3 regions of the Bradyrhizobium sp. S3.3.6 genome follow, and region 1 is predicted to be linked to each of the others. Evidence: predicted binding sites of a transcription regulator. Region 1 holds the regulator's gene; each other region holds the start of a gene.
The links. The regulator HrcA, encoded in region 1, represses chaperone genes, less so after heat shock. The targets are predictions, from matches to a motif close to GTTAGCACTCNCNNNNNGNGAGTGCTAAC.
Positions count from the first base shown of each region.

Region 2: the regulator HrcA is predicted to act here: its motif matches at 1,846-1,874, upstream of ABID59_RS14825 (co-chaperone GroES).
Region 3: the regulator HrcA is predicted to act here: its motif matches at 1,696-1,724, upstream of ABID59_RS03570 (co-chaperone GroES).

Region 1 covers NZ_JBEPOT010000014.1:20,021-23,295, reverse strand. Annotated here, with positions in the region: gene rph (ribonuclease PH) at 1-484, opposite strand, end outside; gene hrcA (heat-inducible transcriptional repressor HrcA) at 664-1,752, shown strand; gene grpE (nucleotide exchange factor GrpE) at 1,851-2,456, shown strand; gene pncA (bifunctional nicotinamidase/pyrazinamidase) at 2,602-3,275, opposite strand, start outside.
Region 2 covers NZ_JBEPOT010000004.1:448,173-451,447, reverse strand. Annotated here, with positions in the region: gene groL (chaperonin GroEL) at 1-1,442, opposite strand, end outside; gene ABID59_RS14825 (co-chaperone GroES) at 1,489-1,803, opposite strand; gene ABID59_RS14820 (usg protein) at 2,193-2,480, shown strand; gene ABID59_RS14815 (cupin domain-containing protein) at 2,650-3,225, shown strand.
Region 3 covers NZ_JBEPOT010000001.1:733,340-736,614, reverse strand. Annotated here, with positions in the region: gene groL (chaperonin GroEL) at 1-1,185, opposite strand, end outside; gene ABID59_RS03570 (co-chaperone GroES) at 1,303-1,599, opposite strand; gene ABID59_RS03565 (hypothetical protein) at 1,919-2,440, shown strand; gene ABID59_RS03560 (protein phosphatase CheZ) at 2,634-3,275, opposite strand, start outside.

The DNA.
Region 1 (3,275 bases):
TCGCGGCGACGTTGTCGCGCATCACGTTGGCCTTGATCATGTTGCGCGTCTTCATCCAGTTGATGCAGTCGGCGAGCGCGACCCAGGCGCCGGTGATCGAGGCGGTGCGGGTGCCGCCGTCGGCCTGGAGCACGTCGCAATCGACCGTGATCTGGCGCTCGCCGAGCGCTTCGAGATCGACGATGGTGCGCAACGAACGCCCGATCAGGCGCTGAATCTCGACGGTGCGGCCGCTCTGCTTGCCGGCGGCGGCTTCGCGGCGGGTGCGTTCGGAGGTCGCGCGCGGCAGCATGCCGTATTCGGCGGTGACCCAGCCGCGGCCCTGGCCCTTCAGCCAGGGAGGCAAACGGTCTTCCAGCGTAGCGGTGACCAGCACATGGGTGTCGCCGAACTTCACGAGGCAGGAGCCTTCCGCATATTTGACCACGCCACGCTCCAGCGTCACGGGGCGCAATTCGTCGGGCGCACGGCGGCTTGGCCGCATGGGAATTCCTCCAAAACTCTCGGAAAAGGGCTATTCGCGGTGCTTGTAGGTGGGGTGAGGGTGGGCGGCAAGGGGGGAAGACAAGGCTTTTTCACCCCCGGTTTTCCACCCCGCAAACGCCACGCTTGTCAGAACCCTCGGGGATGGACAAATTATCAGCATCTGAGAGGAGTTACCCTGTGGCCCATCACGATCCGATCCATCTGATCGCGCCGCGCGCAGGCCTCGCCCAGCTCAACGAGCGTTCCCGCGACATCTTTCGTCAAATTGTCGAAAGCTATCTCGCGACCGGTGAGCCGGTGGGCTCGCGCAACATCTCACGGCTGATCGCGATGCCGCTGTCGCCGGCCTCGGTCCGCAACGTCATGGCCGATCTGGAACATCTCGGCCTGATTTATGCGCCCCACACCTCTGCTGGCCGGCTGCCCACGGAACTCGGCTTGCGCTTCTTTGTCGACGCCTTGATGCAGGTCGGCGACCTCAACGACGCCGAGCGGCAGTCGATCCAGAGCCAGCTGACCTCGGTCGGGCAGGCGCAGTCGGTCGAGGCGGCGCTCGACCAGGCGCTGACGCGGCTGTCGGGTCTCACCCGCACCGCTGCTGTCGTTCTAACGCCGAAATCGAATACCCGGCTGAAACACATCGAATTCGTCCGGCTGGAACCCGAGAAGGCGCTGGTGATCCTGGTCGGCGAGGACGGCCAGGTCGAAAATCGCGTGCTGACGCTGCCGCCGGGGGTTCCCTCCTCGGCCATCACCGAAGCCGGCAACTTCCTCAATTCGCGGATTCGCGGCCGGACGCTCGCCGAGGCGCGACTCGAGCTGGAAACCGCGCTCGGCGAGGCTCGCGCCGAGCTCGACCAATTGACGCAAAAGGTGATCTCGGCCGGGATTGCGAGCTGGTCCGGCGGCGATAATGAAGACCGCCAGCTCATCGTTCGCGGCCACGCCAATCTGCTGGAGGATTTGCACGCGCTGGAGGATCTCGAGCGGGTGCGGCTGCTGTTCGACGATCTCGAGACCAAGCGCGGCGTGATCGACCTGCTCGGGCGCGCCGAAACCGCCGAAGGCGTGCGGATTTTCATCGGTTCGGAGAACAAGCTGTTCTCGCTGTCGGGCTCCTCCACCATCATCTCGCCCTATCGGGACGCGGCCGGCCACATCGTCGGCGTTCTGGGCGTGATCGGGCCGACGCGGCTGAATTATGCCCGTGTGATCCCGACCGTGGACTATGCCGCCCGCATCGTCAGCCGCCTGCTGGGGGGCTGACCGGCATTTGAGCCGATCACGGGCGCTTGATTTTCAGCGCCCGAAGCACGATATCCGGGCCAGCAAAATCCCGTAAGACGAGCTTGAAAAGAGAGCCGATGACCGATCAAGACCGGCAACCCGAAGACACGACCGCCGCGACCGGCGAGCCGGTGGTGTCAAAACCCTACATCATGCCCGACGATCCCGAGCCGGGTTCGGTGGAATTGCTGCAGAAGGAAGCCGCCGAGTCGCGCGACCGCATGCTGCGGACGCTGGCCGAGATGGAAAATCTGCGCAAGCGCACCGCCAGGGAGGTCGCTGACTCCAAGCTCTACGGCGTCACCGGCTTTGCCCGCGACGTGCTCGACATTGCCGACAATCTTCAGCGCGCGCTCGACGCCGTTCCGGCCGAAGCGCGTGCCACCGCCGATCCCGGCCTGATCGCGCTGATCGAAGGCGTCGAGCTCACCGAGCGCTCGCTGCTCAACGCGTTGGAAAAGCACGGCGTGAAGAAGTTCGATCCGCAGGGCCAGAAGTTCGATCCGAACTTCCAGCAGGCGATGTATGAGGTGCCCGATGCGTCGGTGCCCGCGGGCACCGTGGTGCAGGTCATGCAGGCCGGCTACACCATCGGCGATCGCGTGCTGCGACCGGCGCTGGTCGGCGTCGCCAAGGGTGGCACCAAGCCCGCGCCCGCGGCGAACAGCAACGAGGCGGACTGAGCGGCGTCAAGCCGCGTTCTGAAAATTGAGGTGTCATTCCGGGGCGATGCGACGCATCGAACTATGGCGCGCAATTGCGCACCTGAGAATCTCGAGCTTCCGGGTTCGGCTCTGTGAGCCGAACCGGAATGACCGTGCGAAAACCTTACGCGCTCGCCGCGATATCCGCAGACTGAATCCGCTTCACGCCGGCCTTGGCCATATCGGCCCAGGCCTTCGCGAGCGAGCCCTGATTGTCGATGCCGCGGCAGGCGTCTTCCACGACATAGACCTCAAAACCCGCCTTGCGCGCATCGAGCGCGGTCCAGGCGACGCAGAAATCCGTGGCGAGACCCGCCACGAAGACGCGCTTGATCTTGCGGCCCTTGAGATAGCCGGCAAGTCCGGTCGAGGTCTTGCCGTCGGCTTCGAGGAACGCCGAATAACTGTCGACGTCCTTGTGAAAGCCCTTGCGGATGATGAGCTCGGCCTGCGGGATCGAGAGGTCCTTCGACAGCAAGGCGCCGTCGGTGCCTTGCACGCAATGGTCGGGCCACAGCACCTGCTTGCCGTAGGGCAGGTCGATGGTCTCGAACGGCTTCTTGCCGGAATGCACCGAAGCGAACGAGACGTGGCCGGGCGTGTGCCAGTCCTGCGTCATCACCACGTTCGAGAACGCTTTCGCCATCTTGTTGATCACAGGCACGACCTGCTCGCCTTCCTTTACCGCGAGGCTGCCGCCGGGCAGGAAGCAGTTTTGCACGTCGATCACGAGCAGCGCGGATGTGTCGTCGGGCTTGATCGTGGCCGCTGCGAAAAGTGCTGATGGAGCGAGGCCCG
Region 2 (3,275 bases), on a different contig from region 1:
GAGTCGAAGCCGTAAGCGTAGGTCTTGTTCTCCAGGATCTTGCCGACGATCACCGAGCCGTCTTCACCGGCGTTGATCGCGATCTGGCGAGCGGGCGCGGAGAGCGCCTTGCGCACGATCTCGACGCCGGTCTTCTGGTCGTCGTTCTTGGTGCGCAGGCCCTTGAGCTGCTCGGAAGCACGGAGCAGGGCGACGCCGCCGCCCGGGACGATGCCTTCCTCGACAGCCGCGCGGGTCGCATGCATCGCGTCATCAACGCGATCCTTGCGCTCCTTCACCTCGACCTCGGTCGCGCCGCCGACGCGGATCACCGCGACGCCGCCTGCGAGCTTGGCGAGACGCTCCTGGAGCTTCTCACGGTCGTAGTCCGAGGTGGTTTCCTCGATCTGCGCCTTGATCTGGGCCACGCGCGCCTCGATGTCGGCCTTCTTGCCGGCGCCGTTGACGATCGTGGTGTTCTCCTTGTCGATCATCACCTTCTTGGCGCGACCGAGCATGTTGAGCGTGACGTTCTCGAGCTTGATGCCGAGATCTTCCGAGATCGCCTGGCCGCCGGTCAGGATCGCGATGTCCTGCAGCATGGCCTTGCGGCGATCGCCGAAGCCCGGAGCCTTGACGGCCGCGACCTTCAGGCCGCCGCGCAGACGGTTCACGACCAGGGTCGCGAGCGCTTCGCCTTCGACGTCCTCGGCGACGATGATCAGCGGCTTGCCGGTCTGCACCACGGCCTCGAGCAGCGGGAGCAGCTCGTTCAGCGAGGAGAGCTTCTTCTCGTTGATGAGGATGTAGGCGTCGTCCATCTCAACGCGCATCTTGTCGGCGTTGGTGACGAAGTAGGGCGAGATGTAGCCGCGGTCGAACTGCATGCCCTCGACGACGTCGAGCTCGGTCTCGAGCGACTTGGCTTCCTCGACGGTGATGACCCCCTCGTTGCCGACCTTCTTCATGGCATCGGAGAGGAACTTGCCGATCTCTGCGTCACCGTTGGCCGAGATGGTGCCGACCTGGGCGATCTCGTCGTTCGAGGTGACCTTCTTGGAGTTCTTGACGAGGTCGGCGACCACGGCTTCCACGGCCAGGTCGATACCACGCTTCAGGTCCATCGGGTTCATGCCGGCGGCAACCGACTTGGCGCCTTCGCGAACGATCGCAGCCGCGAGAACGGTTGCGGTGGTGGTGCCGTCGCCGGCCGCATCGGCGGACTTGGAGGCGACTTCGCGCACCATCTGCGCGCCCATGTTCTCGAACTTGTCGTCGAGCTCGATCTCCTTGGCGACGGTGACGCCGTCCTTGGTGATGCGGGGAGCGCCGAACGACTTGTCGAGGACGACGTTGCGACCCTTGGGACCGAGCGTGACCTTCACCGCGTTGGCGAGGATGTCGACGCCGCGCAGCATCTTGTCGCGCGCATCTACGCCGAATTTGACTTCTTTAGCTGACATCTGGATTTTTCCTTGAGGGGTTTAGCTGGGGGAGAGAGGGGGGCTGTTAGGCCGCCTTCTTCTTGGAAGCGGGGACGTCGAGGACGCCCATGATGTCGCTTTCCTTCATGATCAGCAGGTCGACATTGTCGATCTTGACCTCGGTGCCGGACCACTTGCCGAACAGCACGCGGTCGCCGACCTTCAGGTCGATCGGGATCAGCTTGCCGGCTTCGTCGCGGCCACCAGGGCCGACGGCGACGATTTCGCCCTGCGAGGGCTTTTCCTTGGCAGTGTCGGGAATGATGATGCCGCCGGCGGTCTTCTCTTCTGCGTCGATGCGCTTGACCACGACGCGGTCGTGAAGCGGACGGAATTTCATGCAGTCCTCCTAAGTAGTTGCACGGTATGGGAATTTTTAGGCGTTAGCAGTCTGTGCCCACGAGTGCTAGCACAGGTGAGGCTGAAATAGGACAGGAATTTTGCGGGGGCAAGGGCTTCTAGCAGAAAAATCGGCACTCAGAAGGCCTGTCTGCCAGAATCCCTTTACCATCGTTAACCGGTCTTGGAGGGCCCTTGGGGCCGTATTAGCACGGAGCCGCGTCTGCTGCTAACGCATTGAATTTCAACAGCTTGTTAAACTTTTGGGCTTGAGATGGATTGTCAGTTTGCGTCACATTTCTCTCATGTGAGCGCATCTCCACCGGGTGGCTCGTCAGCAGCGTACCGGCAAGCCATCCCTGAATATGCGCTCCTGCAAAGGAGGTTGGCATGGGCTTGCGGGCGGGCGCCGTTTCCGACGATTTCCGGAAACAGCTATTGGGTTACGGGCTGACGACGGCACAGATTCTCTATCGGATGCCGGATCATCCTTCGCTGCTTCAGACCTATGTCTGGCAGAACTACGACATGTTTCCGAAATTCCCGGCGCTGAAGGATTTCCTGGCGTTCTGGGAAGAGAAGCTCGACGGCCCGCTTCACTCGGTGACGGTCGCGCATTCCAAGCTGATCAAGCCCGCCGAGCTGCGCGCCGTGGATGGCGTGTTCCGGCTGAATTGAGGGCTTGGACGGTGCGGTAGGGTGGGCAAAGGCGCGCGCACTTCGCGCGCCGTGCCCACCATCTCTCCGCGCTTCCATTTGCAATGGTGGGCACGCTTCCCGCTTTGCCCACCCTACGAGATATGTTTCCGTGCTAGCCTTTCCCGATAACACCAGGGGAGGCCGGCCCATGGCCAAGAAGACAAGCAAGAAAACAAGCAAGAAAACAAAATCGCGCAGCGCAGCCCAGACTGCGGTGAAGAAGCGGAGCGGCGCCAAATCCGCCGCGCGATCCTCCGCGCGCAAAGCCGTGAAAGCGAAGGCGCGCACGACGCCCGCCAAGACAACAACCAAGGCCGCAACGAAGAAACCCGCGCGCCCGAAGCAGCGCATCGCCATCAGCCACCATCGCGAGGAAGATTTCAAAGCCGACGGCCTGCGCGCCTACGCAAAATACCGCGACCTCGGCATCGCCGCTGCAAGCCATGGCCTCGCGCAAGCCCATGTGATCCGCCTGCAAGGCCCCTGCGATCCTGCCGAGGTCTCAAAACTGCACTTCCACGACGTCGACTTCCAGATGGTCTACGTGCTCAAGGGCTGGGTGAAGACCTACATGGACGGGCAGGGCGAGACCTTGATGAAGGAAGGCAGCGCCTGGACCCAGCCGCCGAAGATCAAGCACATGATCTTGGATTATTCTGACGACGTGGAGTTACTGGAGGTGATTTTGCCTGCGGAGTTCAAGACGGTGGAGTTGAAGGCGTAGCGGCCCGACTCGCTCCGTCGTCATTGCGAGGAGCCCTTGCGACGAAGCAA
Region 3 (3,275 bases), on a different contig from region 1:
GCGGTCCTTCTTCTCCTTGACCTCGATCTCGGTCGCGCCGCCGACGCGGATCACCGCGACGCCGCCGGCGAGTTTGGCGAGACGCTCCTGAAGCTTCTCACGGTCGTAGTCCGAGGTGGTCTCCTCGATCTGGGCCTTGATCTGGCCGATGCGGGCCTCGATCTCCGGCTTCTTGCCGGCGCCCTTGACGATCGTGGTGTTCTCCTTGTCGATCACGACCTTGCCGGCACGACCGAGCATCTTCACCGTGACGTTCTCGAGCTTCATGCCGAGATCTTCGGAGATCAGCTGGCCACCGGTCAGGATCGCGAGGTCTTCCAGCATGGCCTTGCGGCGGTCACCGAAGCCCGGCGCCTTGACGGCCGCAACCTTGAGGCCGCCACGCAGGCGGTTGACGACCAGGGTCGCCAGCGCCTCGCCCTCGACGTCCTCGGCGATGATGACGAGCGGCTTGCCCGACTGCACCACGGCTTCCAGCACCGGCAGCATGGCCTGCAGGCCTGAGAGCTTCTTCTCGTGCAGGAGGATGTAGGCGTCCTCGAGCTCGGCGGTCATCTTCTCGGGGTTGGTGACGAAGTAGGGGCTGAGATAGCCGCGGTCGAACTTCATGCCCTCGACGATGTCGACTTCGGTGTCGAGTGACTTGTTTTCCTCGACGGTGATGACGCCCTCGTTGCCGACCTTCTGCATCGCCTGCGCGATCATCTTGCCGATGGCGGCGTCGCCGTTGGCCGAGATGGTGCCGACCTGGGCGACCTCGGAGGAAGCGGCGACCGGCTTGGCGCGCTTCTCGATGTCCTTGACCACGGCCGTCACCGCAATGTCGATCCCGCGCTTGAGGTCCATCGGGTTCATGCCGGCGGCAACCGCCTTGGCGCCTTCGCGCACGATGGCCTGGGCCAGCACGGTCGCGGTGGTGGTGCCGTCGCCGGCGAGGTCGTTGGTCTTGGAGGCGACCTCACGCACCATCTGGGCGCCCATGTTCTCGAACTTGTCCTCGAGCTCGATCTCCTTGGCGACGGTGACGCCGTCCTTGGTGATGCGGGGTGCGCCGAACGACTTCTCGATGACGACGTTGCGGCCCTTGGGGCCGAGCGTCACCTTGACGGCGTTGGCGAGAATGTCGACACCGCGCAGCATGCGATCGCGCGCGTCTCCGGAAAACTTGACTTCCTTGGCAGCCATGGTCTGCAATCCCTGTTATGTCGTGATGTGTCTTGTTTGATGCTGTGCTGCGGAATGATGGATGCCCGGACCTGATGATCCGGGCATGGCATTCAGCGGCTGTTCAGGCGTCTGGCCTTAGGCCATCACACCCATGATGTCCGACTCCTTCATGATCAGGAGCTCCTCGTTGTCGATCTTGACCTCGGTGCCCGACCACTTGCCGAACAGCACGCGGTCGCCGACCTTGAGGTCGATCGGGATCAGCTTGCCAGCCTCGTCACGACCGCCGGGGCCGACGGCGACGACTTCGCCCTGGGACGGCTTTTCCTTGGCGGTGTCGGGGATGATGATGCCGCCCTTGGTCTTTTCCTCGGCATCGATACGTTTGACCACGACACGGTCATGCAGCGGACGAAATTTGGACTTAGCCATGACGTTTCCCTTTGGAGGCTCAGTTTTCCGAAAGTAGCGGAAGTGGGTGAGGGCGGCGCTCCCGTCCATCCTCTGCCCGAGGATCAAACGGCGCCCCTTAGCAATCGGTCTTTCCGAGTGCTAATAGTGCGCAGGGGATATGGCTTGACTGCGATCCTGTCAAGCAAAGGTGGTTAAGCGATTGGTGAGGCGGATATAGGATGGTGTCTACGGAAACTCGATTCCGGCGCGGGCGTATATTAAGACGTCATTGCTACGGCTGCGGTTTTGCGCTTGGCTGCGGGAGGGATGCGGCCATGGTCTTGTTCGGGGGAATGCCATGATCAGTTCAGCTCACGCGCGCACGGTTGCCAATCTGGCGGCGGCCTCTTGCTTGGCGCTGCTGCTCGGCGCCTGCGGCGGCGGCATGAGCCTGCCGTCCTTTTCCTCGTCCCAGCCGGCGCCCGAGGCCGAGCCGGGCACCGGGCCGGAAATGCCAGCCTCGATCCGCGGCGACGAGATCGTCGGCCGCTGGGGTCTCGCCTCGTTCCAGAACCCGGCCGACCGCGCCCGCACCGAGGCGGCCGCGCGCGCCCAGTGCAAGAATCCCTACGTGATCGGCGCCGGCACCTCCGGCGGCGTGGTCATGCATCTCGCCGACCAGGCCACGCCGCAGGAATTGCGGCTGAAGGGCTCGCCGGGCGGCAAGAATTATATCGGCCCCCCCGGCCCGACGCCGGGCGAGCAGGACCGCGAGATCGTCTCCTTCGACGGCCGCGTCATGATCACCCGCTTCGTCGACAAGGACGCCGCCACCCGCTACGGCAACATGGTCTACGTCCGCTGCGCGCCGAGGGCGTGAGGCGGGCCGAGCTCTAACCGCTCGTCATTGCGAGGAGCCCGCGACAAAATTGCGAAGCAATTTTGCGCTGGTGCGACGAAGCAGTCCAGACTGGTTCCGCGGAGGGACTCTGGATTGCTCCGCTGCGCTCGCAATGACGAAAAAACGCCGGCTTCTCGCCGGCGTTTGCTTTCCGTCTGTCGCGTCGCTTAGTCTAGTCGAACAGCGCGTCGATATCGTCCTGCGAGGCGTGACCGACGTCGCCGGCGAGCTTCGGGCCGTTGAGCAGCTTGTCGTCGTCGCTGCGGGTATCCACCTGCGCCGGCACGTGGGCCTTGATCGCGTCGACGCCGCCCCAGATTTCCATCATCGCATTGATGTGCTGCTCGATGAACTTCATCGTGCCCATGACCTTGCTGATGCGCTGGCCGGTCAGGTCCTGGAAGTTGCAGGCCTCGAAGATCGAGATGACGCGTTCCTGGATGTCGTCGGCGAGCCGCTTCTGCTGATCGGCCGATTGCACCTTGGACATCGCGCTGGCCGCCTGGTCGATCGACTCCGCGGCTTCGAGGATCTGCTGGGTCGCCTGTTCGGTGCCGCCGACCACCGCGCCGAGCTCGCCATTGACCTTGGCCATTTCGCCGCCGTCAAAGCTCTTGCCGTGCAGCGTCGCGATCTCGCGCTTGGTGCGGTCGATGGCGTCATGGATGAGGTCGAGCTCGACCTTCAGCTTCTCGCACTGCTCGATCTGGGCCCGATAGGTCTCGAGCATCGTGCGTGCGTCGGAAAGCTCCTGGTTCGTGGAGGCGTCGATCGCCGCCATGGCTGCGCTGCCGGACATGGGCACAGTACCCCT